Regions from separate parts of the Serratia symbiotica genome, predicted to be linked through region 1. Evidence: predicted binding sites of a transcription regulator. Region 1 holds the regulator's gene; each other region holds the start of a gene.
What was found. The regulator LexA, encoded in region 1, represses DNA repair genes until DNA is damaged. The targets are predictions, from matches to a motif close to TNCTGTATGTACATACAGNA.
Positions count from the first base shown of each region.

Region 2: umuD (translesion error-prone DNA polymerase V autoproteolytic subunit) is a predicted target of LexA. The motif match lies at 2,414-2,433, and genes of this name have one in related genera.
Region 3: uvrA (excinuclease ABC subunit UvrA) is a predicted target of LexA. The motif match lies at 1,928-1,947, and genes of this name have one in related genera.

Region 1 is NZ_CP050855.1:2,888,241-2,899,346, reverse strand. It holds gene plsB (glycerol-3-phosphate 1-O-acyltransferase PlsB) at 1-1,917, opposite strand, end outside; gene SYMBAF_RS14370 (diacylglycerol kinase) at 2,062-2,430, shown strand; gene lexA (transcriptional repressor LexA) at 2,530-3,138, shown strand; gene dinF (MATE family efflux transporter DinF) at 3,251-4,591, shown strand; gene zur (zinc uptake transcriptional repressor Zur) at 4,769-5,281, opposite strand; gene SYMBAF_RS17945 (hypothetical protein) at 5,825-6,079, opposite strand; gene SYMBAF_RS17940 (hypothetical protein) at 6,113-6,328, opposite strand; partial or broken gene SYMBAF_RS18545 (two-partner secretion domain-containing protein) at 6,401-6,843, opposite strand; gene SYMBAF_RS14345 (hypothetical protein) at 7,466-7,627, shown strand; gene lpxP (kdo(2)-lipid IV(A) palmitoleoyltransferase) at 7,824-8,744, opposite strand; partial or broken gene SYMBAF_RS14335 (malonate decarboxylase subunit alpha) at 9,047-9,154, shown strand; partial or broken gene SYMBAF_RS18540 (LysR family transcriptional regulator) at 9,158-9,324, opposite strand; gene rsmE (16S rRNA (uracil(1498)-N(3))-methyltransferase) at 9,651-10,382, shown strand; gene gshB (glutathione synthase) at 10,393-11,106, shown strand, end outside.
Region 2 is NZ_CP050855.1:857,066-868,171, forward strand. It holds gene SYMBAF_RS04490 (hypothetical protein) at 1-42, shown strand, start outside; partial or broken gene SYMBAF_RS17530 (IS5/IS1182 family transposase) at 305-514, shown strand; gene umuC (translesion error-prone DNA polymerase V subunit UmuC) at 585-1,853, opposite strand; gene umuD (translesion error-prone DNA polymerase V autoproteolytic subunit) at 1,877-2,368, opposite strand; gene SYMBAF_RS04505 (DUF7609 family protein) at 2,614-2,994, shown strand; gene SYMBAF_RS04510 (Rpn family recombination-promoting nuclease/putative transposase) at 2,995-3,933, shown strand; gene SYMBAF_RS04515 (hybrid sensor histidine kinase/response regulator) at 4,281-5,582, opposite strand; gene SYMBAF_RS04520 (hypothetical protein) at 5,557-6,027, opposite strand; gene SYMBAF_RS04525 (putative pterin-binding protein) at 6,014-6,502, opposite strand; gene SYMBAF_RS04530 (glycosyltransferase family 9 protein) at 6,480-7,466, opposite strand; gene SYMBAF_RS04535 (helix-turn-helix domain-containing protein) at 7,463-8,302, opposite strand; gene SYMBAF_RS04540 (DNA adenine methylase) at 8,733-9,491, opposite strand; gene SYMBAF_RS18335 (acyltransferase family protein) at 9,754-10,056, shown strand; partial or broken gene SYMBAF_RS04550 (ATP-binding cassette domain-containing protein) at 10,210-10,635, shown strand; partial or broken gene SYMBAF_RS18340 (IS1 family transposase) at 10,654-10,725, shown strand; one part of gene SYMBAF_RS04560 (IS3 family transposase) at 10,793-11,042, shown strand; one part of gene SYMBAF_RS04560 (IS3 family transposase) at 11,042-11,106, shown strand, end outside.
Region 3 is NZ_CP050855.1:233,197-243,554, forward strand. It holds partial or broken gene SYMBAF_RS01245 (IS481 family transposase) at 61-1,087, shown strand; gene ssb1 (single-stranded DNA-binding protein SSB1) at 1,263-1,784, opposite strand; gene uvrA (excinuclease ABC subunit UvrA) at 2,067-4,895, shown strand; gene SYMBAF_RS01260 (amino acid aminotransferase) at 5,035-6,228, opposite strand; gene alr (alanine racemase) at 6,448-7,527, opposite strand; gene dnaB (replicative DNA helicase) at 7,546-8,970, opposite strand; gene SYMBAF_RS01275 (transposase) at 9,370-9,582, opposite strand; gene SYMBAF_RS18050 (hypothetical protein) at 9,646-9,768, opposite strand.

The DNA.
Region 1 (11,106 bases):
CCGCAGTAACTCGCTGCGCGACACTTTGCGGTGATGCATCACTATAGTGGCGATCAGTGAAGGCAGTACCAGCAGGTGGTGAATATTATTGCGGTAATAGGTCATCAGCACCGCTTGCTCACGCGGCAAGATGATGATATCGCCGATGTTATCCTGCTCTACCGCGAACTTGTTCATACTCAGCGCATGATCCAACAATTCATCCGGCGTCTGAGCCGGCACGGTAACATCGTGGGCGTAAGGCACGTTACGCATTAATTGCAGGTAGCACTCAAGTTGTTCAAGCAATTGCTCGCGGGTCAGCGAATGTTGGCGGGAGGCCAGCAGCGCGGTAGAGCATAGATTTACGGCATTGGCCGCAGCGGCATTGTTGATGCGCACCATGATTTTTTCCGCCAGATCGTTGACCGTTGGTGTCATCCAACTTGGGCGTTGGGCTTCGATCGGATCGATCGATTCACGCCACTGCGGCACATGCTGGTTCAGATAGGCGGTCAGTGGTAGCGGATCGCCGAAGTTGACGTAACCCTGGCCCAGGTTGCGTAGCTTGCGCAAGCCGCGCAGCATCTGAAGCAGACCCTCTTTTTCCTTAGTGGCACCGCGTAGTTCTTTGGCGTAAGTGCCCACTTCCATCACATGTTCGTAGCCGATGTAAATCGGCACCAAAGTGATCGGCCGGGTGCCGCCGCGCAGCATCGCCTGAATGGTCATCGACAGAGTGCCGGTCTTTGGCTCCAGCAGGCGTCCAGTGCGAGAACGGCCACCCTCCACAAAGTATTCTACCGAATAACCCCGAGTGAACAACTCACCGAGATATTCGCGGAACACCGTGGAGTACAGCTTGTTGCCCTTGAAGGTACGGCGGATGAAGAATGCGCCCAGGCGACGGAAGATCGGCCCGGCTGGCCAGAAGTTGAGGTTGATGCCGGCCGCGATGTGTGGCGGCACCAGCCCTTGATGATACAGCACATAGGACAGCAGCAAATAGTCCATGTGGCTACGGTGGCAGGGTACATAGACGATCTCGTGGCCGTCTTGGGCCAGTTGGCGAACGCGCTCAGCATTGGTAACGTTGATGCCCTGATACAGCCGGTTCCAGGTCCAGCTCAACACGCGGTCGGAAAGGCGCACGGCCTCGTAGGAGAAATCAGCGGCGATCTCTTCCATTAACACGATGGCGTTCTGTCGGGCTTTATCAAGGGAGATTTTCTTGCTGTGTGCTTCGTCTTCGACGGCTTTTTCGATCGCTTTGGAAGCCAGCAGCTTGTTGAATAGATCCTGACGTGCTGGCAGGCTGGGGCCGACTGCGGCCAGACGCTGGCGCGAAAAGTGCATGCGCGCCACGCGTGCCAGTTTCTGCGCGATGGCTTTGTCTGTGCCGTATTCGGAGGCCATGCGGCGCAGCGAAACAGTATTGGAGAAACGTACGAAGCTGTCACGGCCGAGCCACAGCACAGCTAATAATTTCTGCACGCCGTTCAGCAGGCGCAGGTGTGGTGTGCCTTGGCCTTCTCGCCCAGGTGAACGGCCAAACATCACCGAGACCGGCAGCATCTGGATATTGAGACGCGGATTACTGCGGTGCAGATCCAGATAGTCGTGGAACAGCTTTACTGACTCTTCCTTCGGCGTGTAATAACGGAACAGGCGCGGGCCATCGTGAATAAACACGTGGCTCGGCAGCACCGTGCCGTCGATTTCCAATAGGTCAAGAGGATCGGGCAGATCCTGCTCCAGGCACTGAGTGCGTAGCGTCAGCAAATCCGTCTTGGAATTATAAGGCAAAACATACAAAATCGGCCGTGAGGGATCTAATCCTAACTCCCTGACAGGATCTGAAGGGATAACCTTGCTTCTTACCAATAATTTGAGTGGTAAATTCAATAATTTATAATAAATTTTACGCCAACCTGACATAACTACGTGAAGCCTCTTGTTAGCAATGCAACACAAGCATACCAGAAACCGGGTAGCAGATCTGCGGTGTTGGAAAACGAGAGCCGACATCACTAAGTGATCTAGACTCTTTTTATGATTTACCCCTGAGAAAGGCACAGAAACATGGCAAATCAAGCAACCAGCCTGACCCGTATTATTAAAGCCGCTGGCTATTCTTATAAAGGACTTGCCGCTGTTTGGCGGCATGAGGCGGCATTCCGCCAGGAATTGGTGGTGGCCATGCTGGCTATCACACTGGCAATTTGGCTGAATGTAGGTGCGATAGCGCGCATTTTATTGATCGGATCGGTGGTATTGGTGCTGATTGTTGAGATCCTGAACAGCGCGATAGAGGCGGTGATCGATCGGGTAGGTAGTGAATATCATGAACTGTCTGGCCGTGCAAAGGATATGGGGGCAGCGGCAGTGTTGCTGGCGATCGTGTTGGCGCTGTTCGTTTGGGGGTCGATTTTGTTGCAACACTTCATTTGAACGGGGCGTGACACCCTGATTTTATTCATTCGTCGGTTCCCAATTCAGGCATGCCTGTATATACTTACAGCAAAACTGTATAAACGAACAGGGGGTGGAATGAAAGCACTAACTACCAGGCAGCAAGAGGTTTATGAACTGATTCGCGATCATATTTTGCAGACAGGCATGCCGCCGACACGTGCTGAGATCGCTATGCGTCTGGGGTTCCGCTCACCAAATGCCGCCGAAGAACATCTGAAGGCGTTAGCGCGCAAAGGGGTCATCGAGATCATCTCCGGCGCGTCGCGCGGCATACGCCTGCTGATGGAAGATGAAGCAGGTTTACCGCTGATTGGTGGTGTGGCTGCTGGCGAGCCACTGTTGGCTCAACAGCATATTGAAGGCCACTATAAGGTAGATCCTTCCTTATTTAAACCAAACGCGGATTTCCTGCTGCGGGTTATCGGCATGTCGATGCGCGATATCGGCATTTTGGATGGCGATCTGTTAGCGGTACACAAAACTCAGGATGTGCGCAATGGCCAAGTCATAGTGGCGCGCATTGAAGATGAAGTTACCGTCAAACGACTGAAAAAAAGCGGTAACATGGTTGAATTGCTGCCGGAAAACAACGAATTTCAACCGATAGTGGTCGATCTGCGCCAGCAAAATTTCACTATCGAAGGTCTGGCAGTCGGTGTGATCCGCAATGGCGACTGGATTTAAGCGTCACGCCTAACTAAACCGTTGTCCCCTGATTTAACCCGCCCCTGTTTTGGGGCGGTTTCGTTTTACTCCACCTAATGTGGCAACTGCACTACCATGGGAACATTGCATAATGCACCTGATCTCTGCCTTTACCAGCGACACCGATAAAGCCCTGTGGCACCTGGCCCTGCCGATGATCTTCTCCAATATCACCGTGCCGTTGCTAGGGTTAGTGGATACTGCTGTGATCGGCCATCTTGATAGCCCGATCTATTTGGGCGGTGTGGCGATCGGCACGATGGTCAGTAATTTCCTGTTTATGCTGCTACTGTTTCTGCGCATGAGCACTACCGGGTTGGCCGCCCAAGCGCTGGGAGCGCAGAGCCAGCAGAGGCTGGCGCGTGCCTTTATGCAGCCGCTTCTATTGGCACTATTGACCGGGTTGGCAATGGTGCTGCTGCGCCACCCGCTGATTGATTTGGCGCTGCGGATCGTTGGTGGCAACGTTAAGGTACTGGAACAGGCGCGACTGTTTCTGGACATTCGTTGGTTGAGCGCCCCGGCAGTACTGGTCAATATGGTGCTACTCGGCTGGCTGCTCGGCGTGCAGCATGTGCGTGCGCCGGTGATCTTCCTGATTGTCGGCAACCTGCTGAATATTGTGCTGGATATCTGGCTGGTAATGGGACTGGGCTGGAAGGTGCAAGGGGCAGCGATGGCGACTGCCATCTCAGAATATGCCACGCTGCTACTGGGGCTAGGGCTAGCGTGGCGGGTAATGCGCATGCGTGGGATATCGTTGCTGATGTTGCAACAGGCTTGGCGCGGCAACCTTAGGCGCTTGCTGGCCCTAAACCGCGACATCATGTTGCGCTCGTTGCTGCTACAACTGTGCTTCGCCTCGCTGACCCTCTTTGCCGCACGCCTAGGCAGCGAGGTGGTGGCGGTAAATGTGGTATTAATGAACCTTCTGGCCTTCTCCGCCTACGCTTTAGACGGCTTTGCCTATGCGGTTGAAGCACATTCGGGTCATGCCTATGGTGCGCGTGATGACAGCCAACTGAGAAAAATATGGCACGCTGCCTGTCGTCAGGCTTGCCTGGTAGCGTTGGCCTTTGCTGTGCTCTACTTCTTGGCTGGTCAGCAGATAGTGGCGGCCTTGACCTCGCTGCATGAATTGCGTGCGTTGGCTCATCATTATTTGCTGTGGCAGGTTGTCTTGCCGTTGGTTGGCGTGTGGTGTTATTTGCTGGATGGTATGTTTATTGGTGCCAGCCGTGGTGCAGAGATGCGCAACAGCATGGCGGTGGCGGCCGTTGGCTATGTATTGACACTGTTTAGCGTACCGTGGCTAGGCAACCACGGGTTGTGGCTGGCGCTGGCGGTATTCCTCATACTGCGTGGTCTGACGCTGGGCTGGCGCTGGCATCTCCATAGGGTGCATGGCAGTTGGTTTGCAGCACCAGAATGATGGAAATATCTAATACGCATTGATGCTGCCAGAAAAAAGAGGCGGCTGAGAAAGAAGTGAAATCTTGGGGAACTTACAACAAGTAGCGCTAATAGCACCAGAGGCATTCGCGGATTGACGCCTGAAGCTACTATAGCTGGCTTGACGATAGCTACAAAGAGATCCTGTTAGCCCAGCCTATTTCCTTTTGATGGCGATGCTATGGTCGTGTTCGCCACAATCATGCTTGCTGTCGCAAGCTTCAACCTCAACACAGCCAGTACACAGACCGTGTGCTTCCACCACGCTGTGGCGCAGCGCAAACCCTGACTCTTTCGCTAGCTTTTGCAGCGTTTTTTCCACGTCCTCGGTGGTGCGCTCGGTCACTTGGCTACAGCGATCACAAATAAACAGCGCAGAGGTATGCATCGGCTGGCCAAAATGGTGGCACAGTATATAGCTATTAGCCGACTCTACCCGATGGATAAACCCTTGATCCATTAGGAAATCGAGCGCGCGGTAAACCGTGGGTGGCTTAGCCTGTGGCTCGGCGATCCGCAGCAGGTCGAGTAGGTCGTATGCGCTGATTGCACCGGGCTGCTGTGACATCAGGCGCAGTACTTCCAGCCGCTGCGGCGTTAATCGCACATTGCGTTGCCGACAGAGTTGTTCAGCCTGCGCTAACAGATTTTCCTGGGTGGTTGAATTCATCGCAAATACCGCTCCCGGAGTTAAATGACCTATTTTAACATAATTACGGCGAATCACCGAGACAACGGATTCTATTTGGGTTACCCAGGTAGCAGCGCCAGCTTTTGCGAACCTATGGGGTCAGAATATTTTGCTTTCACGATAAATACACTTGCCGTCTTATTGCACGCCCGCAATGTAACGGTAGTGGAAGCAACCTGATAGGCTCTCCCCATTTTCTGCACCACGACTGGAGTATCAGCGGATAGAGTTTTGTCGCATTAACACAATAAAGTTAGCCGGATAGATATCGGTGATAATAATCGCAATGTGGCTGCGGCATCCCGTTTAGCGGTCAGCAGGAACTCACCGGCACACACGCTCAGTGGGCCTTCGGTATACAGCGAAACACTTACGTCCAGGGTATCCCGCACCGCCATGGCCAACGTTCAACGTCTGTTCACCCTGTGCCTGCATCAGCCCGCTGTTGTTAAGCATCTGTGCCGTTATCTGGCTGTTACGACTGGCGGCCAGTTGGCCCGCGTTATTCAGATTATTGGCCTGTCACGCCAGATCGCGCCCGGCAGTGAGTTGCCCCAGCCAATCCGCGTTGCCACTGAAGGTGAAATGAAGATCCTGTTGTGCGCTGAGTACGCTGCTGGCTGCACTTTGCAGGCTGGCACCCTGCACGGTGAAATCCCCACCGGAACTAGCTTTCCCCGCCAGATTCAGCGCGCCACCCTGCAGCGTTACGCCACTCAGCCCGGTCAGTTGGGAGCCGCCATCCAGCACCAAGCCACGCAGGGCTTCGGCAATCACAGTCCCAGCCCCAAGTTGGCTGTTCAGCCACTGCTACTTACCGGCTGTTACCGCAAGCCGCTGCGTGGCGGTCAAGTTACCTTGTACGTCCGTGCCTGCCAGCAGGGTGCTGTTGGTCGAACGCAGCAAACCCGCAGCACTCAACCGGATATCCTGTGCCGCGCTGAGCGTGGTTTGCTCGAGCGCCAGTTCACCGCCATTGAGCGCGATCTGTTGACCGGCTTTCACCGAGGTGTTGTTCAGTGCCAATTAGCCCTGGCTGTTCAAGGTGACGTTCTGAGCGGACTGATGGCTGCCACTCAGTGCAATATCGGCTGCATTGACGCTCAGGCTCCCCTGCGCCAGCGAGTTATTCAGCGTCAGTTTGCCGCTGGCATCAAGGGTAATATCCCCATCACGGGCATTGAGGTTGCCGCGGTTGACGCCAACGCCGGTTTCACTGGCGACCAGATGAATGCGATTGGCATACATCCCGCCTAGCGCGCCAGTGTACCTCGACCTGACCGGCGTTCGGCGTAACGTTGCCTTGTGCATCCACCCGGTTGGCTCTGAGCGTGATGGCCGCGTCTTTGGCATGCAGTTGCACGTTGATGTCGGTGGCGCGGGCAATCAGCGCGAACTTGTCGCTCTGGCTGGCATCCAGCCCTTTGCCCTGAATGCTGATTGCCCCCCTGGGTCACTTCCAGCGCCTGCAAGCTACCATCGGCACTCAGAACCGGTTTGCCGGTGGGCAATATTGCATTCGGGGTGTTGGGGTGGTGACAGCACCTTGCTGAACAGCGGTATGTAACGCAACGAGGGCACAGAACGCGAGGTGGGCGAGGTCTTCACGGTCTGATCAGGAGGCGTTTGTCATTGATGCCATCATGTTGACTAACGTGGAGGCAAAGGGTAACTAAGCCAGATGCGTGGGGCAACCTCAGTCATTGAGCATGGCGGCGTCACAGACCCAAAATCCCGTAGTAAAGGCATAGGTATAAACTGAATAACGTGCAGTAGCGGCTTTTGGGGCGGGCTAGGGCCATTTGCAGTGACGAGCCGCTTATTATTTGGCCCACTAAACTTCACCGCCTGCACCTGGGCTGCGTGTTCAAATGACCCCAGCGCTCACCTGCCATTGCCGGATATCGCCTCGCACAGTTGCGAGGCGATATCTGCTTGGTGCCCATAGGTGCCGTTTTAGGAGTGCTGCCAGCGTAGACCTTTCCTCCGTTATCCAAGCATGGGTGGGTATGCCTGTAGCGCGCTGTAACATTTGTCTAGTCATTAATTTATCTTATTAGTTATTGCATTATTTTTTTTTTGACTATAATAGATTCCGTGAGGTAATTCTTCCTCACATATCATGTTACTAATTATTAACCTAAACAAAGAAGGGTGATTTTTATGAACAAATTCAGTAAATTACTTGCTTCAGCATTGCTTGCTGGTACCGCGTTTTCTGCTGCTACTGCTTATGTCCAAGCTGCCCCTGCACCTATCCAATGCCAGGATGATGAAATTGCAGTGAATGTTGCTGGCAAATGGGTATGCGTTAAGGTTAAGTAATCCTTAACATTAAGGGTGATTGCTAAATCACCCGCATGATTTTTAAACAGTAGTGCGCTGCGGCGTGCTACTGTTTCGCTTAGTGTAAAATAGTGCTAACTCTGTGACGTTTCGTTGCGAGGGTACGGTAGTAGAACGTTAAATCAGCGCGTTAAAACTGCATGAAATGGGTTTTACTGAGCCAAAAATTTTCAGATCAATATAAAGGCGGGGAGCCGAGTGGCCGAGTTTTGAAACGGCGGTGTAGCCACATATATTGCTCTGGCGCGCGCATGATCTCCTTTTCCACCACTTTATTCATGTAGGCAGCCGCCGCTAGTTCATCGGTGAGCGGATAATCTTCCAGCGCCGGTTGGATCAGCAGGTCATAGCCACGGCCTTTCTCGCGGCGGATCAGCACCACTGGCACCATCGCTGGCTTGGCCATGCGCGCCAGCATAAAGGTGCCGCTGGTGGTAGCAGCTTGCTCGACGGCGAACAGCGGGGCGAACACACTGCCACGTGGGCCATAGTCTTGATCTGGAGCGAACCAGACAGCTTCACCATGCTTCAGTGCGCGCACCATACCGCGCAGATCCTTGCGATCGAGCATGGTTTTATTGGAACGCATGCGGCCTTTAGTCTGCGCCCATTCCATCGCCTTGTTATTGTGCGGGCGGTACATCGCCATCATCGGTTGGCACAGGCCCATGGCGCGGCCACCCAGCTCCAGCGACATAAAATGCACGCCAATCACCAACACGCCGCGTTGGTTCTGCTGCGCCATTTTCAGGTGATGGATGCCGGTAGCCTTGAACCAGCGTTTGACACGCTTGTCCGACCAGAACCAGGCCATACCGGTTTCCATCAGACCCATGCCCAGCGATTCGAAGTTGCCCACTACTTTGCGTTCGCGCTGTGCTTCATCCATATCGGGGAAGCACAGCTCCAGGTTACGGTGGGTAATGGAGACTCGGCGTTTCAGAAAGCGCATTGAGCTGCGGCCCATCCACCTACCAAGCCGATGCAACAGCGGATAGGGGAGTTGAACCAGCAAGAATAACGAGACCAGACCGAACCAGGTTAGCCAATAACGTGGGTGCAGCAGCGCCGATTGAAATTTTTGCGGATGCTTCATATGAACTCATTTATGCATTTGGGAACGGCAACCGGTGACCGTTAACGGAACCATTCAAAAGCGATACAATTTCTCAGACCCCGAGTAACACCATGGCTTAGGCAGATTCTTGACTCATTGATATTCGAAGGTGGTATACGTTGCTAATCTGGCTTCAGAGGGATAGCTGTTGGCTAGTCGAAAGCGACGCTAAGTATATCTATCCTACCATAGAATCGAGAGACAATAGGCAAGAGAACATATCTTCACTCTAGTCTTTCGTCTGAATCACAAAACTGACTATCAATCATTACGTTAAAGCTAATGTTGCTCTGGTCGCCGGGTTTAAAGCTGACCGTAAAGGAAATCTCTGCACCGGAGCCAGCACCGAAGATACTCCAGCGTTAGTAGAAGCCACCGCTTTCCACGATGTTGTGAACACACAGCGGACAACGAACGCCTTCCTTAAGGGGGGCAAAGCACGATGAACATTGACACCACTAATCCCCAGTATTTCGCCAGTACGGGCGATATTCCTGCTCTCCATAAACGTCATGAAAATTTCGCGCTTTCGGAAGGTGACCGCAACGTCTATTTTCATGGCAAGGCTCGTTAAAATTAAGAAAGGCGATACATTATCTTACCCGACTACCCCGGAACCGATGCTACAAGGGCAGGGGAAAAGTGTAAACGGCCGGTTTTGTTGGTAGATCGGCGATGGCGGTGATAATGCCCACCTCGGATAAATACCGCCATTCTGCTGCACCTGTTATCCGCTGGTAAAAAAGGGCTGGCGAAAGTGTGACGGCATCAGGAAGCGCTATTTAGGATTGAAAATCGTCTCTAACCTACTATAGCCTTTATCTATATCTATCTCTCAAGGTACAGCCAATCCGCTGTGCCCTTTCGTTAGGATCAGAGCATCACATGCGCATACCCCGTATTTACCATCCGCAGCCATTGACCGACTATGAGGAAATCGCCCTGAGCGCTGAGGCGGCCAACCACGTTGGGCGCGTACTACGCATGAGCATCGGTCAGGCGTTGGCGCTGTTCGACGGCAGCAATCAGGTGTTCGATGCCAAGATCCTCCAGGTGGATAAGAAAAGTGTTCAGGTGCGGCTCGGTGCTGGCCGGGTGGAAGACCTTGAGTCACCGCTCAACCTGCATCTTGGCCAAGTGCTCTCGCGTGGCGAGAAGATGGAGTTCACCATCCAAAAATCCATTGAGCTGGGCGTCAACGTCATCACCCCGCTGTTTTCTGAACGCTGCGGCGTTGTGCTTTCTGGCGAGCGCCTGATAAAAAAAATTCAGCAGTGGCAGAAGATCGCCATCGCCGCTTGCGAACAGTGCGGCCGCAACCGCATTCCTGAAATTCGCGCGGCGATGCCGCTGGAGGCCTGGTGCGCCGAACAGGACGGCAGCCTGAAACTGAATTTGCACCCATGCGCCCGCCACAGTATCAACACCTTGCCGCTGCCAGTGGATCACCTCCGCCTGCTGATCGGCCCAGAGGGCGGTTTATCCGCCAACGAAATTGCGATGACCACCGGCCATGGATTTACTGATATCCTGCTGGGGCCACGCGTTCTGCGTACAGAAACTACAGCGCTCACCGCAATTACCGCTTTGCAGGTACGTTTCGGCGATCTGGGATAAAGGAGAAAAGATGATCAAGCTCGGCATCGTGATGGATCCTATCGCTTCCATCAACATTAAGAAAGACACCAGCTTTGCCATGCTGCTTGAAGCGCAGCGCCGTGGCTGGGAGCTGCACTACATGGAGATGAACGATCTCTATCTGCACGCTGGTGATGGCCGCGCATGCACGCGGCGGCTGAGCGTAAAAGAAAACCAGGAAAGTTGGTATAGTTTTGCTGCCGAGCAGGATCTGGCGTTACAAGATCTGGATGTGATCCTGATGCGCAAAGATCCACCGTTCGATACTGAATACATTTACGCGACCTATATACTGGAGCGTGCAGAGGTTAAAGGCACGCTGGTGGTCAATAAACCGCAAAGCCTGCGTGACTGCAACGAGAAGCTATTCACCGCCTGGTTCCCTGAACTGACGCCGGACACCTTGGTCAGCCGCCGTGCCGCACATATCCGCAATTTTCACCAGCGGCACGGCGACATTATCCTCAAACCGTTGGATGGCATGGGCGGCGCATCGATCTTCCGTGTGCAGCAGGATGATCCGAACCTGTCAGTGATCATCGAAACCCTGACCGAGCACGGCAAGCGCTTCTGCATGGCGCAGAATTTCCTGCCGGCGATCAAGGAAGGCGATAAACGTATTCTGGTGGTCGATGGTGAACCGGTGCCTTACTGCCTAGCGCGTATTCCTGCTCATGGTGAAACCCGAGGCAACCTGGCGGCT
Region 2 (11,106 bases), 1.3 Mb from region 1:
GGTACAATCATCTATTCATACCTCAATAGCTTCCAGCTTTAGTCTCTTATATGCCATGACTTTTCAAAAGCTATTTATTTGAATCTGAAAAAATCAAGAGGTGTGTATGGGTTCATTATTGGCGATTTTAGGCAGTGTTGGTTTAGGTGCTATTTTAAAGTCAATTATTGATTATTTATTTAAATAAAAAATATGGGGGAATTAAAGCTATTTATTCAGAGACGATTGATGCATATCTTGGATTGTTTGTGGCGTTGCATAAAATTTCAGTTTTTAAAAACCACGAGACATCTAGGAGTAGCTCCTTACCGGAGACAATATATGGTGGAAAAGTATGACAGGCTACCACCGACGTTCGATAGCCGCAACAGCGATGTACAGAGTAAAACAGCTATTTGGTGGTCACCTGTCGCTGTGAGATTATGTTGCGCAAGTTGCAGAGGCTATGACCATGATCTGTGCATTAAACATGATGACGCACGCTGGTATACCAGAAAGTGTACGCGTTGCCTGAAAGATGCCCATTCAGGGGGCTCTTTATTCCAAATCTGATTTATTCAACAAAGCCCATAGACATACAAAAACTAAGATTTAACGACAGGAATATCTTGCAGACGCGTGGTGTAGGCTGGTGACAGCCATTTTCGTTGCATCTTCCAGGTCTCTGGCCGTTCGGGCATGCCCTGTCCCCCAAACCAGATTGTCCGGCCTCGCTGATTAAGGCTGTCGAGCAGTTGCATCAGGCGTTCGCTGTGCGGCCGTGGCGGGGTATCGTCGAACAGACCATACTGGGTCATCCCCGAGCAGGTGAACTCCCCGAGCATGACGCCGCACCGGTGGTAACGATGCCCTGGCCTGAAAATGCGCGCCAGTGCCTGACGGGCAGCGCGGATGATGTCCCTGCTGTCCTGGGTGGGTGTCGTCAGCCGGGTCGTGGCCTGATTGCTGTAGCCGGTTCCACCCACCGTGAATGGGCTGGTTGCCACGAATACCGATACATGTCGGCAATACTGACGTTCACCGCGCAGCTTTTCCGCTGCCCGTTCGGCGTGGGCGCAGATTGCCTGACTGACGCTATCAAGGTCAGTTGTTTTTTCACCGAACGAGCGCGAACAGACTATCTGCTCTTTCGGTGTGGCAAATTCCTCGAGGGACAGGCAGGCGATGCCGTTCAACTCACGCACCGTGCGCTCCAGTACCACCGAGAATCGGCGACGGGCGATGGCCGGGGGCAAGTCCGCCAGTTGTAGCGCCGTGGTTATCCCCATCATCGACAGATGCCTGGCGATGCGATGCCCGACTCCCCACACTTCCGAGACCGGCACGTGTGCCATCAGGCGACGCTGTCTTGCGGTGGCACTCAGGTCAACAACACCCCCGGTCTTTCGCCAGGTCTTGGCGGCATGGTTGGCCAGTTTGGCCAACGTTTTGGTTGGAGCGATGCCCACGCCAACGGTCAGATGCGTGCAGCGGCGTACCGTTTCACGGAGCTGTTTTCCCAGGGGTTCCAGTGTGGTGAGTGGCAGGCCGGTCAGGTCACAAAATGCCTCGTCAATGGAATAGACCTCAACGCGCGGCGTCAGCTGGGCCAATAGGGTCATTACCCGGTGGCTCATGTCGGCGTAGTAGGCGTAATTACTGGAGAAGGCAATACAGTGTTTCTTTTCAGCCTCCGCTCTTACCTTGAACCAGGGTACGCCCATTTTTATGCCAAGGGCTTTGGCTTCCTGACTGCGTGCCACCACGCATCCGTCGTTGTTCGACAGTACCACCACGGGTTTACCGCGCAGGTCAGGTCGAAACACCGTCTCGCAAGAGGCATAAAAGCTGTTGACGTCAACCAGGGCAAACATGGCTTAACAGGCGTTGGCAAGGGTCAAAGCGTGTGGATAGCGTAGCGAACCACGCCAAAGATGACCGTCTCCATGTCCTCATTATCCACGTCGATGGACGCAAAGGCTGGGTTGGCCGGCAGCAGTAACGGGCGGGGATGCAATTGCAGGCGTTTGCAGGTGAATGCGCCATCGACCGTCGCAATGACGATGTCGCCGTGCCGTGCCGGGTAACAGCACTCAACGACCAGCAGGTCGCTGTCGAGAATACCGGCGTCCCGCATTGAATGGCCGTCGGCTCGCACCAGGTAGGTACTTTCCGGGAAACGGATGCAGATATCATCCAGTGACAGACGTTGTTCCAGGTAGTCCTGAGCGGGCGAGGGGAAGCCACAGGCGATACCGGTATCATGGAGTCTGACCCCTGTCTGGCGCTGAGGGGAGGGGGCTGTTTTACCTGGATGAACTTTGAGTCGCTGAACTGCTGGCGCGGTGAGTGTGGCCATCGACTTGATGGTCTGGGAGGTGTTGCTCACAATGTGTACTTTCCTGGTCAGAATTTTACTTAAGCATTAATATTGTACTGGACGTATAAACAGTATAATATTGCGCAACCGGGCGTAAGCTGCACTTAAGTCCAGGGTGTATACTGGCGAGATTATCCACAGATATGTTGCAAAACCCGTGTATAACTGGATGGAGAAAGTGGGCATGCCCAGGAGGCCGTTGTCCTTCAGTGATGCGCAGGTGTTGCGCAATGATGGTCACTCACAGGTGCTCAATGGCACGGACTATGCGATACTTTGGTCACATTACCCCGCCAGCTGAAAAATTGATGACTGACCACCCTGTCCAGCCAGAGAGTGCTGAAGACGAGATTATCGATATCGACACCGAGGCGTTTGCTCATACCGTCGCCATGATGGTGCTGCTCAAGCCCGGCATGTCCCATACCCACTCGGAGCCACTCTCCCCCGACTGTGCCGCCGGACAACTTGTCCAGGACGTCAACAGTCTGAAAAAACGCGCCCGCCGCCTGCTGGTACCCGCCATGCACGAAGCCACCAAACGTACCGGCCAGGTCTATAATATCGAGAGCAGCCTGGTGCTTTACCCGTCAGGGCGCCTGTTCGCCCAGGCCATCGTCACCCGAAGCAGGTAACTGATGAGCAAAACGACCCCCATTCCCCATGACGCCGTGTTCAAGCAGTTTCTGACCCATCCGGAAACAGCGCGTGACTTCCTGCAATTGCATTTGCCGCCGGCAGTGCTCACACACTGTGACTTGAGTACGTTAAAGCTGGAATCGGGCAGCTTTGTTGAAGAAGATTTGCGTGCCTATTATTCCGATGTGCTCTATTCACTCAAGGCGGGGAAGGGTATCGGCTTTGTCTATTGCCTTATCGAGCACCAAAGTTCCCCTGATAAGAATATGGCCTTTCGCTTGATGAGATACAGTATCGCGGCGATGCAACGCCATCTTGATGCGGGTAACGAGCAGCTGCCTCTGGTGGTTCCACTGTTATTCTACCACGGTCAGGTGACGCCTTATCCGTACTCGATGCGCTGGCTGGATGAGTTTGGTGACCCTGAACTGGCCACACAGCTTTATGCGGGAGCGTTTCCCCTGGTCGATGTCACAGTCATCCCGGATGAGCAAATCATGCAGCATCGCCGTATGGCCATCCTGGAGCTTTTACAGAAACACATCCGTCAGCGCGACCTGGCTGACCTGCTGGAACAACTGGTCACGTTGCTGCTGTCCGGATATACTACGCAGGAGCAACTGACATCATTGATGAATTACATGCTACAGGTTGGTGACACGGCAGCCCCGGAGAGGTTTATCCGCGAACTGGCGCGTCGTGTGCCACAACATGAGGAGGTGCTTATGACCGTTGCACAAAAACTGGAAGATAAAGGACGTCAGGAAGGTATCCAGCTTGGTGAAGCTAGAGGCCGCCAAGAAGGCCGCCAAGAAGGCCGCCAAGAAGGCAAGCTTGCCGTTGCCCGCACAATGCTGACCAACGGTCTTGATCGTAACCTGGTCATGAAGATGACGGGGTTGACCGCCGATGACCTGGCCAAAATCCAGCATTGATATGTACTGGCGCAGCCCTGCAATAGGCTGCGCTTTTCTTTACACCACGTCACTTAAGCAAAAAGTACACCAGTTCTGGACTGCAACCTAATAATCGTCTCGCGTTTCATAAAGGATGGCGGATCTTTTCAGACTATTCAACGAGTAGAACTAATCCACCTCTGCCTGTTTGCCTTGCCCCGCAGCGGGCAGTTAAACGGAATAGTCATCTTTACGAAAAAAAATTACTCCCTCGCCGATAATAGTGCGAACATTGAACTATCCTCTAAGCAGATCGATATGGCTCTTGATTGCCATGATGCTAAGACCTAGTTTAGAATGAATCCATTACCAAAGCTTTAGCGTATCTAGGAAGTCTTATGATCATGGCTTTTATTAACATAGGTATTAATTATTAATTCCATTTCTGCGCTCCTAATGGGTTTTTTTAATATTGGTGTTTTGGTTTCGAATTCATTAATATCGTATCCTGTCATAATTATGATAGGAGTGTTGTTGTTCATGTTGCCTCTTTTTTGTATTCTTTCAATTAATTCAATTCCTGTCATGCAAGGCATTTGAAGATCAGTTAAAATAATATTATAGGGTTTTCTCAAGGTTTTCTGAATAGCTCGCTCTGGTGAGTGAGTGATATCGCACTTGTGACCCATTCTAGTGATCATTTTCTGAATAATTGTTAATACATCCCCATCATCGTCAATAACTAACACCTCGAATTTTGGTGTAAATTCATATGCTGATATATTATTTGATAGTTTAGTATCTAATTTACTGATTTTCTTCTTGATTGGCTGTGAGTGTAGAGGGATACTAGTTGTAAACACAGTGCCGTGATCAACTTCACTCTCGACTTGTATTTTACCGCCCATTGCTTCAACTATTCCTTTAACTATAGCTAATCCCATTCCAGTACCAGGAACATTAGAGGTTGAATCAATCAATCTCGTGAATGGTATGAATATTTTAGCTAAATTTAACTGTGCAATACCTATCCCTGTATCACGAACATATATTTTTAGAATGTTTGAGTCTGAAATGTCAAATGATACCTTAATACTTCCTTTATCAGTGTATTTAAATGCATTAGATACAAGATTCTCAATAATTTGGTAGGTCCTTTCTTTGTCAGCGGTTATCATAAAATCCTGTACTATAATAAATTCTATTTCGACACCAGTTTTGCCATATATTATATTGCAATCGTGTACTGCGTCTCGGATTAAGTCTCCTATTGAGAAACTAGAGGGGGTTATATCAATTACTCCACTATCAATCCTTACATAATCTGTAAGATCTTTGATCTGTCGCAATATTTTATTTGTTGCATTATTAAGTATTTGAACATCATTGTTGTTATCTCGGTTTACAACCTCAGTGAGGTTGTCTACTGTGCCAATAATTACCTGCAAAGAAGTTCGCAACTCGTGACCCACCTTTGCTAAAAATGCGTTTTTACTAAAAACTGCATTTCTCTCTTTCTCTAAAGCATGGCTTATATTTTTTATATATAAATAAGTGCAAACACTCATGGTTATTGTTAATAACCATGTTATCACCAATAAATATCTTAGTTTGTCTCTTTTTTGCAGAAAATCATTTAAGGCAATAGTTCTTTGATATGTTTCAGGCGTGGTCTGCAAGATTGGCAACTTTGTTAGACTCCTTTCTTAGCGTATCAGCCAGTTGTTTAATTTCTTTAGTTACCTTTTCAGATTCTTTTAAATTACTCTCTAGCTTTCTTACGTAGTAATTCAATCTTTTAATTGTCTCGGAGTACCCTTCTTGTAAAAATAGGTATTGGGTAGACTCTACGTTATCCGATAGTACAAAGAGTCTGGAAAAAAGAATATCTAGACTGTCCTCTATTTTACTCTTATTGTAATTTTTACTTTTTTCTTCTTCAATAATAACACTCTTTAAGTCTGAAATTGACATTGTAAGTTTAGCTACTGCCCATGAGTAGTTTTCCTGAGTTCCTGATATGGCATAAAATGAATCTCTGTCCAGAGATATATATAACTTGGTAATCCATGCTAGAGATGAAATTAGAAATAAGGTTGATAATATTATCAGTAATGATCTATAAATTTTCACCTTTTACCTCAATTCTATTAACTTGCCATATGGAACGGGAATGATATACAGGGGTGTTTAACTCATTCTCCATTTCATCATACGGATAAACTAAAAAGAAAGGCCCAAAGTCTCTTCTATGTAATAGTTTCCCATTTGCTTTGTAAGCAAGGATAGGCTCATAGTTAATAATATCGCTGATAGGTATTTCGACCCAATATCCATCAAGAGCATATAATCTTATTTTACCTTTATTGTCTCCTTTAAAACCTATTAGGTCAGATAATTTAACACCTTCAAAGATCGTTTTTTTTGTCCATGGAGTGGATGTGTAAATTTTCTTGCTTTTTCTTTCCATAACTTCTTTAAAAGAAAAATTAATCTCAACTGACCCTTTTATCAACGATAAATTGTCAGTTGCATTAGCTGTGGTTACTATAGATATAAAAAAAATAATTGTACCCATGGCTATTTTAAAAATTGAAAAGTGTTTCATAATTCCCCATTATTTCTCTTAGTATTTCACCATCATCACTCTGATGAAGACCTTCAACTCGCTTAAATCCTATGTAATGAGATTGGCAGTTTGGATAATAAATTGATCTTAAATTTGGTTTAATTGACGTGAATAAACAATAAGTAGGGATCTCAAAACCAGCAGAAATATGTAATTCCGATGAATCTACGGTATATACGTATGACGATTGAGCTATGACTGAAATGAAATCATGGGTGGTATTTGTTAGATTACCAATAAATCTATATCCTGGTATTTCAATTTTTGAATACCCTAAAACTTGCATATTGGTTTTTTCAATCAACATTCTTATTATTTTTTTGTGAAATTTTTCTGGTATAGACCTTAATTTTGTACTTGCATAAGGGCAAAAAATAGCATAGTTACTTTTTTTATCTTTATGGTTAGGGAAAATCCTTTGTAAAAAATTTTTTTGTTTTTCAGTTTTAATAGATTTATAATCTACCCCTAAATTTCTAAGAAAAAAATCATGCATTTCAAGTTTATTAAAGTCTTGCCAGTATAATTGATTCCCAATATCAATATTTACTGTGTTGGAATTGAGTTTATCTAATTGATATGGCATATATAAAATTTCATTGAATAGAAATTGTGATATATGATAGATGTCGTTTACATATTTATCACAAGATTTAGGTCTGATAATGTTTATTTGAATGTTGGGGTTGATTTTTTTTATAATATCTATGCAACATATTCCTATTATTGAATCACCAAGTGTCACGCCCATACCATTAATTATATTTAGTTTCTCTACTTTTTTATAGTCTATACTAAATGGTTCTTTCGCGTAATTGTAAATTTTATTTGAGTTCAAAGGTGTCAATTTTTTTATGGATTTTTCTTTTTCATAGTCGTATGGAGCAACAATGAAACTACTATCGAATAATAGGCTACCGTTATATTTTAAGATATCTTTCATTTTGCCTCCAAGTATCTATCTAAATAGTGTTTAAGTATTGGTAGCCGCACAGGTTTTTCTAATGGGCTAGATATGTCATATTCTTTTATTGCTGTTAGTATTTCACTGTCTACCACATCTCCACATTGACCTGTCAATACTATTATTAAAGCATTAGGTTTTTGTGATTCTCTGATTTTTCTTATACTATTGAATACTGTTGTTGTGCCAATCAACCAGTCTAATATGTATATCTCTGCCGGGGAGTTTAATATCTTTTTATTTAATTCATCTAGTTTTGTGTAACCTTCTATATCTATTTCATAGGTATTGAGTTCTTTTGTTAGGAATTCAACTATATTAATATCATCATCTAGTATAACTAGGCTTGTCTTTTTCTTTAATGATGCATTTGTTAATGGTTCAATTAATTTTATACTTTTATAACCGTTATATATCTCGATATTCTTCTTTATTTCTGTGGTGCTAATTATCTTCCAATCATTGTTTATCTTAACGGCTGCCACTGCAGTCTCTGAGTTGGCTTCATTTGATAAGTATATTAGACAGTTTGAATCAACTCCATTTATGAGTAATTTTGCTTGAACTTTTTGATATTCATTTCTTTCTACCTTAAGGAAGAAATTTGACAATGAATTATTAAGGCTCAACAACATTTTCTCAAGTTGTTTTATATCCCAGGGTACAGTTCCGTTCAACTTTCTGTGTGCTTGTACGGATGAAATTCCAATGATATTTCTTATATACTCTGCTTGTTTGTTTTTGACGATTCCCTCGGAAGTCATAACTTCAGATAATGCCATGCTTATGGTTTTAGTTATATCTATCGTATTCATTTTTATACCCTTGTTTTCACTACTTAGATTTTAAGCCTAAAAATCTATTCTTCAAGAATTAATTTCATTTCAGTAACTTAATCAGAGATTTTGTGTCTTAATGGGATAATGTTTACTTTTTTGTTTCCTTTAAGGAAATTATTTATTGATTTTTGTCTTTTCGTGAACTAACCTCATTCTTACTGAGATACTTTCCTTACACGGTATCAGCTAAGTACTTATAAATAATGAACTTATTACCTATTCACCCTTTTGGAGGTTATGGCAGATTGTAGCGTTCGGATTATATCCCGCAATGCAAATATGTAACTTGTTGACCACCTTTGTAGCGCGGCGAAAAAATCAAGACTGTTTTGAGCGCGATTCTGGACTTACAAAAACGCAAATAGTTGAAGCTTTCGGACAGTCCAGAATTGATTACAACGCTGACTTATGTAAAGTTTCTGACAATTAACTCGCACCGAGCTAAGGAGGAGTTACCTAATGAATACTTTAAACTGACCACTTCGATTTGAAGATCGCTAAAGGCTTGTCGCATCTCTGGTATGTCATTTACTGAAATGATCATGTTACCTTTGATTGTTCGAGCCAAGCGAGCAATGGCTTCGTACTGCTCCAAACCAAACTCAACGCCATAACCTTGCGTACCCCAATATGGTGGATCAAGGTAAAACAAGGTATGAGGGCGATCATATTTCTCTATGCATTCAACCCAGCTAAGATGTTCTATCGTGGTACGTGCAAGCCGTAGATGGGCTATAGAGAGCGTTTCCTCTAAACGAAGAAGATTTATCCCCACTGGGGCCGTAGTTGCAGTCCCGAATGTTTGGCCTTCAACCTTAGCTCCAAAGGCCATATTTTGAAGATAGTAAAATCGTGCAGCGCGTTGTATATCGGTCAGCACTTCAGTTGGAGTGGCTTTTTGCCAATCGAATATTTGTCTACTACTTAGTGCCCATTTGAACTGACGCACAAACTCTTCTAAATGATTTTTGACCACGCGATACAAATTTATTAACTCACCGTTGATATCATTAATGACCTCAACTTTTGATGCCTTCTTTCTAAAAAACAATGCCGCGCCGCCACAGAAAGGCTCTACATAACATTTATGTTGAGGAAAGAGAGGTAGTAGATGCTTAGCTAAGCGTCGTTTTCCACCTACCCACGGAATGATTGGATCGCTCAAAGTGAAGTTTCTCCCGGTTGGTAACAAATCGATACTGGCGATCAAAAACGAATGTTTGATCGTCAAAACCTAGCATCTCGCAAATAACGCGAGAGAGGAACGTACAGTGCCGTAGAGGGGATTTCCTGAGATTTGACCACTTGCACAATGCTATACCAACGCGATAATCAGTAGGTTAAGAATATGTTGATGGGTTCATGTTTATCAGCAAGACCAAAAGTGTTACCATCTACATAAATTTACTTATAAACAATTGATTACAATGAAAAGTGACACTATTCACTCAGTTCAAGCGTTGCGTGGACTTGCCGTTTTTCTCGTCGTTATGTTCCATTTCCGAGAAGACTTAAGCAAAACATATGGCGAAGTAGCTGACCTATTATTTATCAATGGTTCCATTGGTGTTGATCTCTTTTTTATGATTAGTGGGTTCATAGCCTATTATGTATACGTGAATGAAAATTCAGGTTTATCCTCATCAAAAATATTTTTAGTCAAGCGGCTTTGTCGAATTATCCCTCCATATTTTCTTGTGACGCTAATGGTAGCAGGTAACTCTTGTTGACTCGTGGATGGAAACATTGCGGTCAATGCTGTTTTTACCCGGAGATAGTTCGAGCCAAGCCCCTTGGTTTGGGTATGCTAAACTAGATGTTGGTTGGACATTAAATTATGAAATGCTCTTCTATGTACTTTGTGCTACTTCATGGGAACCTTGGATCGCCAACAGGTGCAGGCGGCCATGGAACAGACGCAGATCGCCCAGTTGGCCACCCAGCAGGTGTGCGAGCTATCTGGGGGCCAGCGTCAGCGGGCATTTCTTGCCATGGCGCTGGCGCAGGATACCCCGCTGCTACTGCTTGATGAGCCAACGACCTGGCTGGATATCAATCATCAAATCGAGCTGATGGCCCTGTTACGAGAGCGGCAGCAGCAGGGCAGAACCGTGGTCGCAGTGTTGCATGATCTTAATCAGGCCAGCCGTTACTGTGACCATCTGGTTCTGATGTCCGCAGGCCGCGTGGTGGCCTGCGGCACGCCTGAACAGGTGATGACTCCTGCGCTGCTGCAACAGGTCTTTGCAATTAAGACGGAGATTCACCCGGACCCGGTTTCAGGACGCCCGATGTGCGTCGTGCTGTAGGTGCCAGGAGAACCCTGAATCAAAAGGTTGGCCCGCAAGACCCTCTGCTTCTCACGTTCTGTTGAGTTGCATGAAAGAGTCATTGTGTAGTGGCACACTGAATTTGGCCACCTGAACAGAGGTGATATGCTCACCTCAGGACATTACAGGTGCTTCAATGAAAAAAAGAAATTTCAGTGCAGAGTTCAAACGCGAATCCGCTCAACTGGTCGTTGACCAGAACTACACCGTGGCAGATGCAGCCAGTGCTATGGATGTCGGCCTTTCCACAATGACGCGATGGGTGAAGCAGTTGCGTGATGAGCGGCAGGGAAAAATACCTAAAGCCTCTCCCATTACTCCTGAACAAATTGAAATACGTGAGCTGAGGAAAAAAATACAACGTATTGAAATGGAAAACGAAATATTAAAAAAGGCTACCGCGCTCTTGATGTCAGACTCCCTGAACAGTTCTCGATAATCGGGAAACTC
Region 3 (10,358 bases), 700 kb from region 1:
GAGAGGTGAAAAATGAATCAGACAGCAAAAATCATTAAACCTAAACTCGGTTTGTGAGAACTGGCACGACAACTGGGTAATGTTCGGGAAGCCTGTAAAATTATGGGCTACAGCAGAGACCGCTACTATCGTTTCAAAACGCTTTACGAACAAGGTGGCGAGTTGGCGCTACAGGAAATCAGTCGTAAAAAACCTATCGAAAAAAATCGTGTTGAAGCTCATATCGAACAAGCCGTCGTAAATATGGCCTATGAATTCCCCGCTTATGGCTAGCACCGTGTCGCCAAGGAATACTGATTTCAGGCAGCGGGGTTCGTTCTGTTTGGTGACGATATGATTTGGAATGCTTTAAAAAGCGGCTCACTGCGTTGGAAACCAAGATGGCTCAGGAGGGCGGTGTTCTCACCGAGGCTCAGTTGCAGGCACTGGAGCAAGCTAAATCCCAACGAGAAGCTCACGGTGAAATAGAGACACAGTACCCAGGCTATCTGGGTGCACAAGACACCTATTATGTCGGCAATATCAAAGGGATTGGCAGAATTTATCAGCAAACCTTTATTGATACTTATAGCCGTGTTGCTGTTGCCAAAGTCTATACCGAGAAGAATGCATTGATTGCCGCAGAAATGCTCAATGAGCAAGTGTTGCCGTTCTTTGATGAGCAAGGGATAGCGTTGTTACGGATATTGACTGATCGCGGGACGGCGTTCTGTGGCAAAAAAGAGAGTCATGCGTTTGAATTATATTTGAATATTGAAGATATCGAGCATACACGACCCCAGGCTTACAGCCCGCAGACAAACGGCATCTGTGAAGGGTTTCACAAGACAATGAAAACGGAATGCTACGATGTCATGTATCGCCGTAAGATTTACCGTAAATCTGATGAAATCCAGCGAGAACTCAGCCAATGGCTCTATTTTTACAACCGTGAGCGCCCCATTCATGACGATACTGTTATGGAAAAACGCCTTGGCAGACTTGGGAAAGCAGCAAGGGTTTGGCGAAAGAAAAGCAACTTGAGAGTTTATTTATCGCATCGGACAGTCAGACTCAACTGACAAATTTGGGTCTGAAAAATGAGTGAATGTCAGATTAAGTTTGAGCTACTACAGAATGAAAAAGCGCCAGTTAAACTGGCGCTTTTTCATTAGGAAATCGCATAGATAGCTTCGCGACAGGCACCTTAACCGTGGCCGAGTAGAGTAGGCCTCTGGTTGAAAGTCATCTACCTGCAAGTAATCGAGCAGCTTTTATGTCATTCAAAACGGAATATCGTCATCAAAGTCTATTGGCGGTTCATTGCTGCTGGCCACGGGGGCATTGTTCTGTGCTGGGCGCTCCTGCTGGCCACCGCTGAACGCGTTGCCACTCTGCGGTTGCTGGGGCTGACCCCAACCACCCTGACCACCGCCTGCTGGAGCGCCGCCGCCCTGGCGACCGCCCAGCATCTGCATGGTGCCACCAATATTAACCACCACTTCGGTGGTGTATTTTTCTACGCCGGCCTGATCGGTCCATTTGCGCGTCTGAAGGGAGCCTTCGATATACACCTGCGAACCTTTGCGCAGATATTCGCCCGCCACTTCGGCCACCTTGCCGAACAACACCACACGGTGCCACTCGGTTTTTTCTTTCTGTTCGCCAGTTGTCTTGTCACGCCAGCTTTCGGAGGTCGCCAAGGTAATGTTGGCCACTGCCCCCCCATTCGGCATGTAACGAACTTCTGGATCCTGGCCCAGATTCCCGACCAGAATTACTTTATTTATGCCTCTGCTGGCCATGAGCACTCTCCCGATGATTGATTCTTATACAGCATAAGCGAATAAGTCTAACACGATGAGTCTAAAACCACACTCGTGTAGGTTATGCGTTTTGCGTTTTGCATTCCGCAATTGTCTTTCCAACCGGCCTAGTTACATTCGTATACTGGATATTAACTCAGTTTTTTGTGTCATAATTATGCGTTGCGTACTGGGGCTGTGCTGGTTTTTGCGCGTTTGATCACTAAACCGCTGACAAAAATCGCTGGCAGGTGCGGTGTATCATCAAGACGGGAAGTGTATATGGATAATATCGAAATTCGTGGTGCTCGAACGCATAATCTCAAAAACATCAACCTGATTATCCCGCGTGACAAGTTGATCGTCGTCACCGGTTTATCTGGTTCCGGCAAGTCCTCGCTGGCTTTTGATACGCTGTATGCCGAAGGGCAGCGCCGCTACGTTGAGTCGCTTTCCGCCTATGCACGCCAGTTCCTTTCGCTCATGGAAAAACCGGACGTCGACCACATTGAAGGTTTATCACCAGCGATCTCCATTGAGCAGAAATCCACCTCGCACAACCCAAGATCTACCGTCGGCACCATTACCGAGATCCATGACTACTTGCGCCTCCTGTTCGCCCGCGTTGGTGAACCACGCTGCCCGGAACACCACACGCCACTGGCGGCGCAATCCGTCAGCCAAATGGTCGATAACGTGCTCAACCAACCGGAAGGCACACGCCTGATGCTGTTGGCCCCGGTGGTAAAAGACCGCAAGGGCGAGCACACCAAAACGCTGGAAACCCTCGCCTCTCAGGGCTATATCCGCGCCCGCATCGATGGCGAGGTGTGCGATCTTTCCGATCCACCGAAGTTGGAGTTGCAAAAGAAGCACACTATCGAAGTGGTGGTTGACCGCTTCAAGGTGCGTGAAGACCTGGCGCAGCGCCTGGCGGAATCGTTCGAGACCGCGCTGGAGCTGTCCGGCGGTACTGCACTGGTGGCTAACATGGACAGTGAAAAGGCCGAAGAGCTGCTATTCTCCGCCAATTTTGCCTGCCCGATATGCGGCTATAGCATGCGCGAGCTGGAACCACGCCTGTTCTCGTTCAACAACCCAGCCGGTGCCTGCCCGACCTGCGATGGCTTGGGCGTGCAGCAGTTCTTTGATCCAGAGCGCGTGGTACAGAACCCGGAGCTGTCGTTGGCTGGCGGTGCGATCCGTGGTTGGGATCGCCGCAATTTCTACTACTTCCAGATGTTGCGCTCGTTGGCGGAACACTATGAGTTCGACGTCGAAGCACCGTTCAACAGCCTGAGCGACAAGGTGCAGAAAGCGGTGCTGAGCGGCTCCGGCAAAGATTCAATCGAATTCAAATACATCAACGATCGCGGTGATACCACCGTACGCCGCCATCCGTTCGAAGGCGTGCTGAACAACATGGAGCGCCGCTACAAAGAGACTGAATCCAGCGCGGTACGCGAAGAGCTAGCCAAGTTTATCAGCAACCGCCCGTGTACCTCGTGCCATGGCACCCGTCTGCGAGAAGAAGCGCGCAACGTATTCGTCGAAGATACCACGCTACCAGAAATCTCCGAGCTGAGCATCGGCCATGCGCTAACCTTCTTCCAGGACATGAAGCTCAGCGGCCAACGCGCCAAGATTGCTGAGAAAGTGCTGAAAGAGATCGGCGATCGCCTGAAATTCTTGGTCAACGTGGGGCTAAACTATCTATCGCTGTCACGCTCGGCGGAAACGCTGTCCGGTGGCGAGGCACAGCGTATCCGTTTGGCAAGCCAGATCGGCGCTGGCCTGGTGGGCGTGATGTACGTGCTGGATGAACCGTCGATCGGCCTGCATCAGCGCGACAACGAACGCCTGCTGGAAACCCTGATCCACCTGCGCAACCTGGGCAATACAGTGATCGTAGTAGAGCACGACGAAGACGCCATTCGCGCCGCTGACCATGTGATCGACATCGGCCCCGGCGCTGGCGTGCACGGTGGTCAGATCGTGGCGGAAGGCAGCGTGGAAGCGATCATGGCACAGCCGGACTCACTGACTGGCCAGTTCCTCAGCGGCAAGCGCGAAATCGCCATACCGCAGCAGCGCGTGCCGGCCGACCCGACTAAAGTGTTAAAGCTGAGTGGCGCGTGTGGTAACAACCTGAAGGGGGTAACGCTGACGCTGCCGGTCGGCCTGTTTATCTGCATTACCGGAGTTTCCGGCTCCGGTAAATCAACGTTGATCAACGATACGCTGTTCCCGATCGCCCAACGCCAGCTCAACGGTGCCACCATCATCGAACCTGCGCCATTCCGCGAAGTGACCGGCCTGGAGCATTTCGATAAGGTGATCGATATCGATCAAAGCCCGATCGGCCGTACTCCGCGCTCTAACCCAGCCACCTACACCGGCATTTTCACGCCGGTGCGCGAGCTGTTCGCTGGTGTACCTGAGTCACGCAGCCGTGGCTACAACCCTGGCCGCTTCAGCTTTAACGTCAAAGGTGGCCGCTGCGAAGCCTGCCAGGGTGATGGCGTGATCAAAGTGGAGATGCACTTCCTGCCAGATATCTACGTGCCGTGCGACCAGTGTAAAGGCAAGCGCTACAACCGCGAGACGCTGGAAGTAAAGTACAAGGGCAAGAATATCCACGAAGTGCTGGAGATGACTATCGAGGAAGCGCGCAATTTCTTCGATGCCGTACCAGCGCTAGCGCGCAAGTTGCAAACCCTGATCGATGTTGGCCTGTCGTATATTCGTCTCGGCCAGTCGGCCACCACCTTGTCCGGCGGTGAGGCGCAGCGCGTCAAGCTGGCACGCGAGCTGTCTAAGCGCGGCACTGGCCAGACACTGTATATCCTCGATGAACCGACCACCGGTCTGCACTTCGCCGATATCCAACAACTGCTGGCGGTGTTGCACCAACTGCGCGATCAGGGCAATACCATCGTGGTCATTGAGCATAACCTAGACGTGATAAAAACAGCAGACTGGATCGTCGATCTGGGGCCGGAAGGCGGCAGTGGCGGTGGTGAGATCCTGGTCTCTGGCACGCCAGAGACCGTAGCCGACTGCGTAACTTCGCACACCGGGCGCTTCCTCAATTCACTGTTAAAAAAGTAACTTTTCACCCAGTTCGCCCTATGACCCGTTACACATAACGTGGTAGTCACATGAGAAATGCCACTTCCATGCGTCGCTTTTAGTGGCGCTGGTCTAGCAGGGTATATCCCCCCTAACTGTTAGCTCCCCCTGGCAGGGTTTACTGCACTGCGGCAAACGCCTCGGCTACAAAATGCACATTGTTATGGTTCAAGCCAGCCACGCACATGCGACCACTGTGGAGCAGGTAAACGCCGAACTCTTCGCGCAGGCGATCAACCTGCGCTGCGCTGAGGCCTGTGTAGCTAAACATACCGCACTGTTCCAGCAGATAATCGAAATTGTGCTGCGGTAGTACGCCTTTCAGTGCTTCCGCCAGCGTTTTACGCATCTCAAGGAGGCGGGTGCGCATGCTTGCCACTTCATTCTGCCACTGGGCTTTCAGTGGCGCGTCGTTCAACACTTTGGCCACTACCTGTGCACCAAAACTCGGCGGACTGGAGTAGTTACGGCGCACGGTAGCCTTAAGCTGGCCCAGCACCCGGATGGCGACCTCTTGGCTTTCGCACACCACTGAAAGCCCACCGACGCGTTCGCCATACAGCGAGAAGATTTTCGAGAACGAATTGCTTACCAAGCACGGCAGACCGGCGGTGGCGATGGCACGGCAGGCGTAGGCATCTTGATCCATGCCAACGCCAAAGCCCTGGTAGGCAACGTCCAGGAACGGGATCAGTGCGCGGTCAGCGATCACCTTGATTACATCATCCCATTGGGCGGTGGTCAGATCAGAGCCGGTCGGGTTGTGGCAGCAAGGGTGCAGTAGCACAATGCTGTGTCTTGGCAACTGTTTCAATGCACCCAGCATGGCGTCGAACTTTACGCCCAGGCTACCAGTGTCGAAGTAGGGATAAGTGTTCACCTTGAAGCCAGCACCATTGAAGATAGCGACATGGTTTTCCCATGTCGGATCGCTGACCCACACTTGTGAATCAGGGAAATAGTTTTTCAAGAAATCTGCCCCTACCTTCAACGCACCGGAACCGCCAACGGTCTGAATGGTGGCGATGCGCTCCTGACGCAACATTGGGTGCTGCGAGCCAAACAGCAACTGCTGGACGGCAGTGCGATATGGCTGTAGACCCTCCATCGGCAAATATAATGATGCGCATTGTTCGACACGGCTCAACTGCGCTTGCGCTGCGGCGACTACCTGCATCTGCGGAATAATGCCTTGCTCATTGTGGTATAGGCCGATGCTCAGGTTCACCTTGTGCGCACGGTGATCTTGTTTAAACTTTTCCATTAGCGACAAGATAGGGTCGCCAGCATAAGCCTCAACGTTATGGAACACAGATTATTCTCCTAAATTATCGCGGTGTAGGTACAGCGTGACGACGCAAAATCGCGTTCGATTTTAGCTTTATCCGCGCATACGGCAAAAGCGCTTCTCTCAATCTGATTGGGCGCGTGATGAGGTAAGAGGGAGGCGCATCAGTGGCTGTAATTAGCAAAGCGACCAGCGAAAGTGATGCAGTGAAGATTAACGCTGGCACGCCCAACATGCGGCAGATCAATCGCCAATGTATTCCATCGCCACACGTTGCGTCAGCTTGGTGACCAGTTCGTAGACACTGATGCCGGCATAGATGGCGATGCGCTCAACTGGCAGTGCTTGGCCCCACAGCACGGCCTCGTCCCCGACTTTGTCGGTGGCATCAGGCCCTAGATCAACCGAGATCATGTCCATCGATACCCGACCAACAATCGGCACTTCGCGCCCATTCAGCCAGATCGGCGTACCAGTGGGAGCACTGCGTGGATAACCGTCACCATAGCCTATCGCCACCACGCCCAGGCGGGTATCACGCTGGCTGATCCAAGTGCCACCGTAACCGACCGGCTCACCGGCCAGGTGGTCACGCACGGCGATCAAGCTAGACTTCAGCGTCATCGCTGGCTGTAGCAGGTGCTGGCTACCGTTGGCGTTATCCAGTGGCGACACGCCGTATAGGATAATGCCTGGCCGTACCCACTGGTTATGTGCGTCCGGCCACAGCAGAATGCCGCTTGAAGCGGCGATCGAACGTTGGCCTGGTTTACCACGGGCAAACTGCTCAAAGCAGGCGATCTGTTTTAGGGTTGCGTCAGATCCCGGCTCATCAGCACAGCTAAAGTGGCTCATGATATTGACTGGCTGCGCCACGTTGTGACAGGCGCACAAGCGCTGGTAAAAGGCTTCGGCCTGCTCTGGCCGCACGCCCAAGCGATGCATGCCGGTGTCCAGTTTCATCCACACCGGCAACGGGTGTGCCAGTTTGGCCTGCTCCAATGCCTCCAACTGTTCGCTGCTGTGCACTACGGTTTCGATGTTATTCGCCACCAATAACGGTAGATCTTCGGCAGAGAAGAAACCTTCCAGTAGTAGGATCGGTTTGACGATACCGCCGAAGCGCAGCGCTAACGCTTCACTAATGCGCGACACGCCAAAGCAGTCGGCATCTTGCAGAGTGTGTGCTGTTTCCAGCATGCCGTGGCCGTAAGCATTTGCTTTCACAATGGCAATCAGGTGGCTTTGCGGTGCCTGGCGGCGCACCTGTTGCAGATTATGTCGTAGAGCGCTGCGGTCGATTACTGCGGTCGCCACTTTCATTGTTATCTCCTAAGTTGATTATTCATCCTCATAGTGTGACCCTGCATAGTTATCGAAACGCGACCACTGGCCGTTAAAAGTCAGCCGCACGGTACCAATCGGACCGTTACGCTGCTTACCCAGAATAATTTCGGCAATCCCTTTCAAATCGCTGTTGTCGTGATAAACCTCATCACGGTAGATGAACATAATCAGGTCGGCATCCTGCTCGATGGAGCCAGACTCACGCAGATCAGAGTTGACCGGGCGTTTGTCGGCACGTTGCTCCAAGCCACGGTTCAACTGCGACAGCGCCACCACTGGAACCTGAAGCTCTTTCGCCAACGCCTTTAGCGAGCGGGAAATTTCGGCGATCTCCAGCGTACGGTTATCGGATAAGGCGGGTACACGCATCAGTTGCAGGTAGTCGATCATGATCAAGCTAAGCCCGTCATGCTCGCGGAAAATGCGCCGCGCGCGGGAGCGCACTTCGGTTGGCGTCAGGCCGGAAGAGTCATCGATGTACATGTTACGCTTCTCCAGCAGGAGACCCATGGTGCTGGAGATGCGCGCCCAGTCCTCATCATTGAGCTGCCCGGTACGGATGCGCGTTTGATCCACGCGCGACAGCGATGCCAGCATACGCATCATGATCTGGTTGCCGGGCATTTCGAGACTGAAGATCAGCACCGGTTTTTCCTGCGTCATCGCGGCGTGTTCACATAGGTTCATCGCGAAGGTGGTTTTCCCCATCGATGGACGGGCGGCAACGATAATCAGGTCGGATTTCTGCAAACCGGCGGTTTTTTTATTGAGATCTTGATAACCGGTATCCACACCGGTAACACCGTCGTGCGGCTGCTGATACAGTTGCTCAATGCGCGAGACGGTGTCCTCGAGGATGCGGTCAATGCCCTTTGGGCCGTCATCCTTGTTGGCACGGTTTTCGGCAATCTGGAAAACGCGGGATTCTGCCAGATCGAGCAAATCTTCGCTGCTACGCCCCTGAGGATCGTAGCCGGCATCGGCGATTTCATTGGCTACCGAGATCATCTCGCGCACCACCGCACGCTCGCGCACGATATCGGCATAGGCACTGATGTTAGCGGCACTTGGGGTGTTTTTCGACAGCTCAGCCAGGTAGGCGAAACCGCCTACTAAATCCAGCTCACCCTTCTGTTCTAAGGACTCAGACAGGGTGATCAAGTCGATCGGTTTGCTCATTTCCAGCAGGCGCTGCATCTCGGTAAAGATCAAACGGTGCGGACGGCTGAAGAAGTCGTTGGCGACCACGCGCTCTGATACGTTATCCCAGCGTTCGTTGTCGAGCATCAAACCACCCAATACCGACTGCTCAGCCTCCAGCGAATGTGGTGGCATCTTCAGCCCTTCCATCTGACGATCTCGTGGGCTATTTCTGGCTTCGTCCGCGTTTGTTTTATTGGTTGTTTTTTTTCCTGCCATGAAGCGTATTCTTTATCCGGTTGCGAATAGAGTGTCCAGATGCGTGAGTATACGTGATTTTTATTCGTGATTCTTGCGGCATCACCAATGCGGAAAAGGCGTGGATCTAGATAACTTATATGGACACCGACCCAATGCAAGTGTGGGCAGGCCTTTTCCTGACAATGTAGTCACAAACATATATTCGGCTTGGTGCGTCCTGATGAACCGTACTCTCTGGCCTCATTAGTGTCATGGATTATGACAGCCGAGCTATTTGCCAGGTTCACAGAGCGTCGGTTCTCACTGCCAACATATCAACCCTTTGACTTTATTTGATTTACCAGCGCCCATGCCATTCGTGCATTTTGTTCTCCAGTACCACAATGGCTTTATTCACGCCGCTTCGCGTGATTATTCCTACAGCCGGCGTTGCAGGCCGCTGCACCGTTCATCCGGGAGGTTAACAACGCGGTAGACCGCAGAGCGGGCAGCGTGAATAGCACCATCCCCGCGCTTCGTTATCCCCTGGAGTCTGACCTTGCCGCCACTGCTGTACTCTTTAGATACCAGTCCCAGATAACTGGCAAAATGTCGGCCATTCTGAAAATCAGAGCTGTTACCCGGTGACACCGTTAGCGCCGATGCCCCAGAGTCCCAATACCCGGTATGCTCTCCAGCCTGAGGATATCCATTTTACTGATTGATATGCGCATGGCGTACGTCCAGCTCTTTTATCTGCTGCTGACAGCTCTGCAATTTTTGCAGCATCTCTTGGAACAACTGCCAGCTTAGCGTAGTCAGTTCATTTTTCGGCATCTTCCCGATATCCCGGCAGACAGACCATGATTTTATGAGCGCCTTCCGGCATGGCAATACCGTATTCCAGGCCCAGCCCTCTGTATATGATTGATGAGGGCCGTTCTGTTCCCCATGCGTCGCTGGCGAAATATTCTGCTACTCAACGTTTTTTTCCGGCACATAACGCGCCCAGCCGACTGTCAGCTTCAACGATAGCGATGGCATCATTTGTATCGTTTTTTACTTCCCATTGGCTTTGTTAAATCAATCGGGGAACTGATTACCGAATGCAATTTTTGCAACATAAAAAATTGTGTCGCTCAATCAAATCGCCATCTGTCACCCTCTAACTGATTGATTTTCTACTGTGCCAAATGCGACGTATCCGGTACAGCAGCACAATCTTTATTTATTCAACAAAGCCAGAAGGTACGCCACTCTATGAAAACCATCAGCCCGTTTTCGGGCAGGAAACATACTCTGGCAAAAGTGGAACGGTATTAAGTACAGCTATTATTTTATGCATTAATAATTAAAGTTATACCCTAAATAATTCCAGTTGTAGGAAGGCAGCAACGCAGCGACAAATTGATCGGGAACCGATTTGA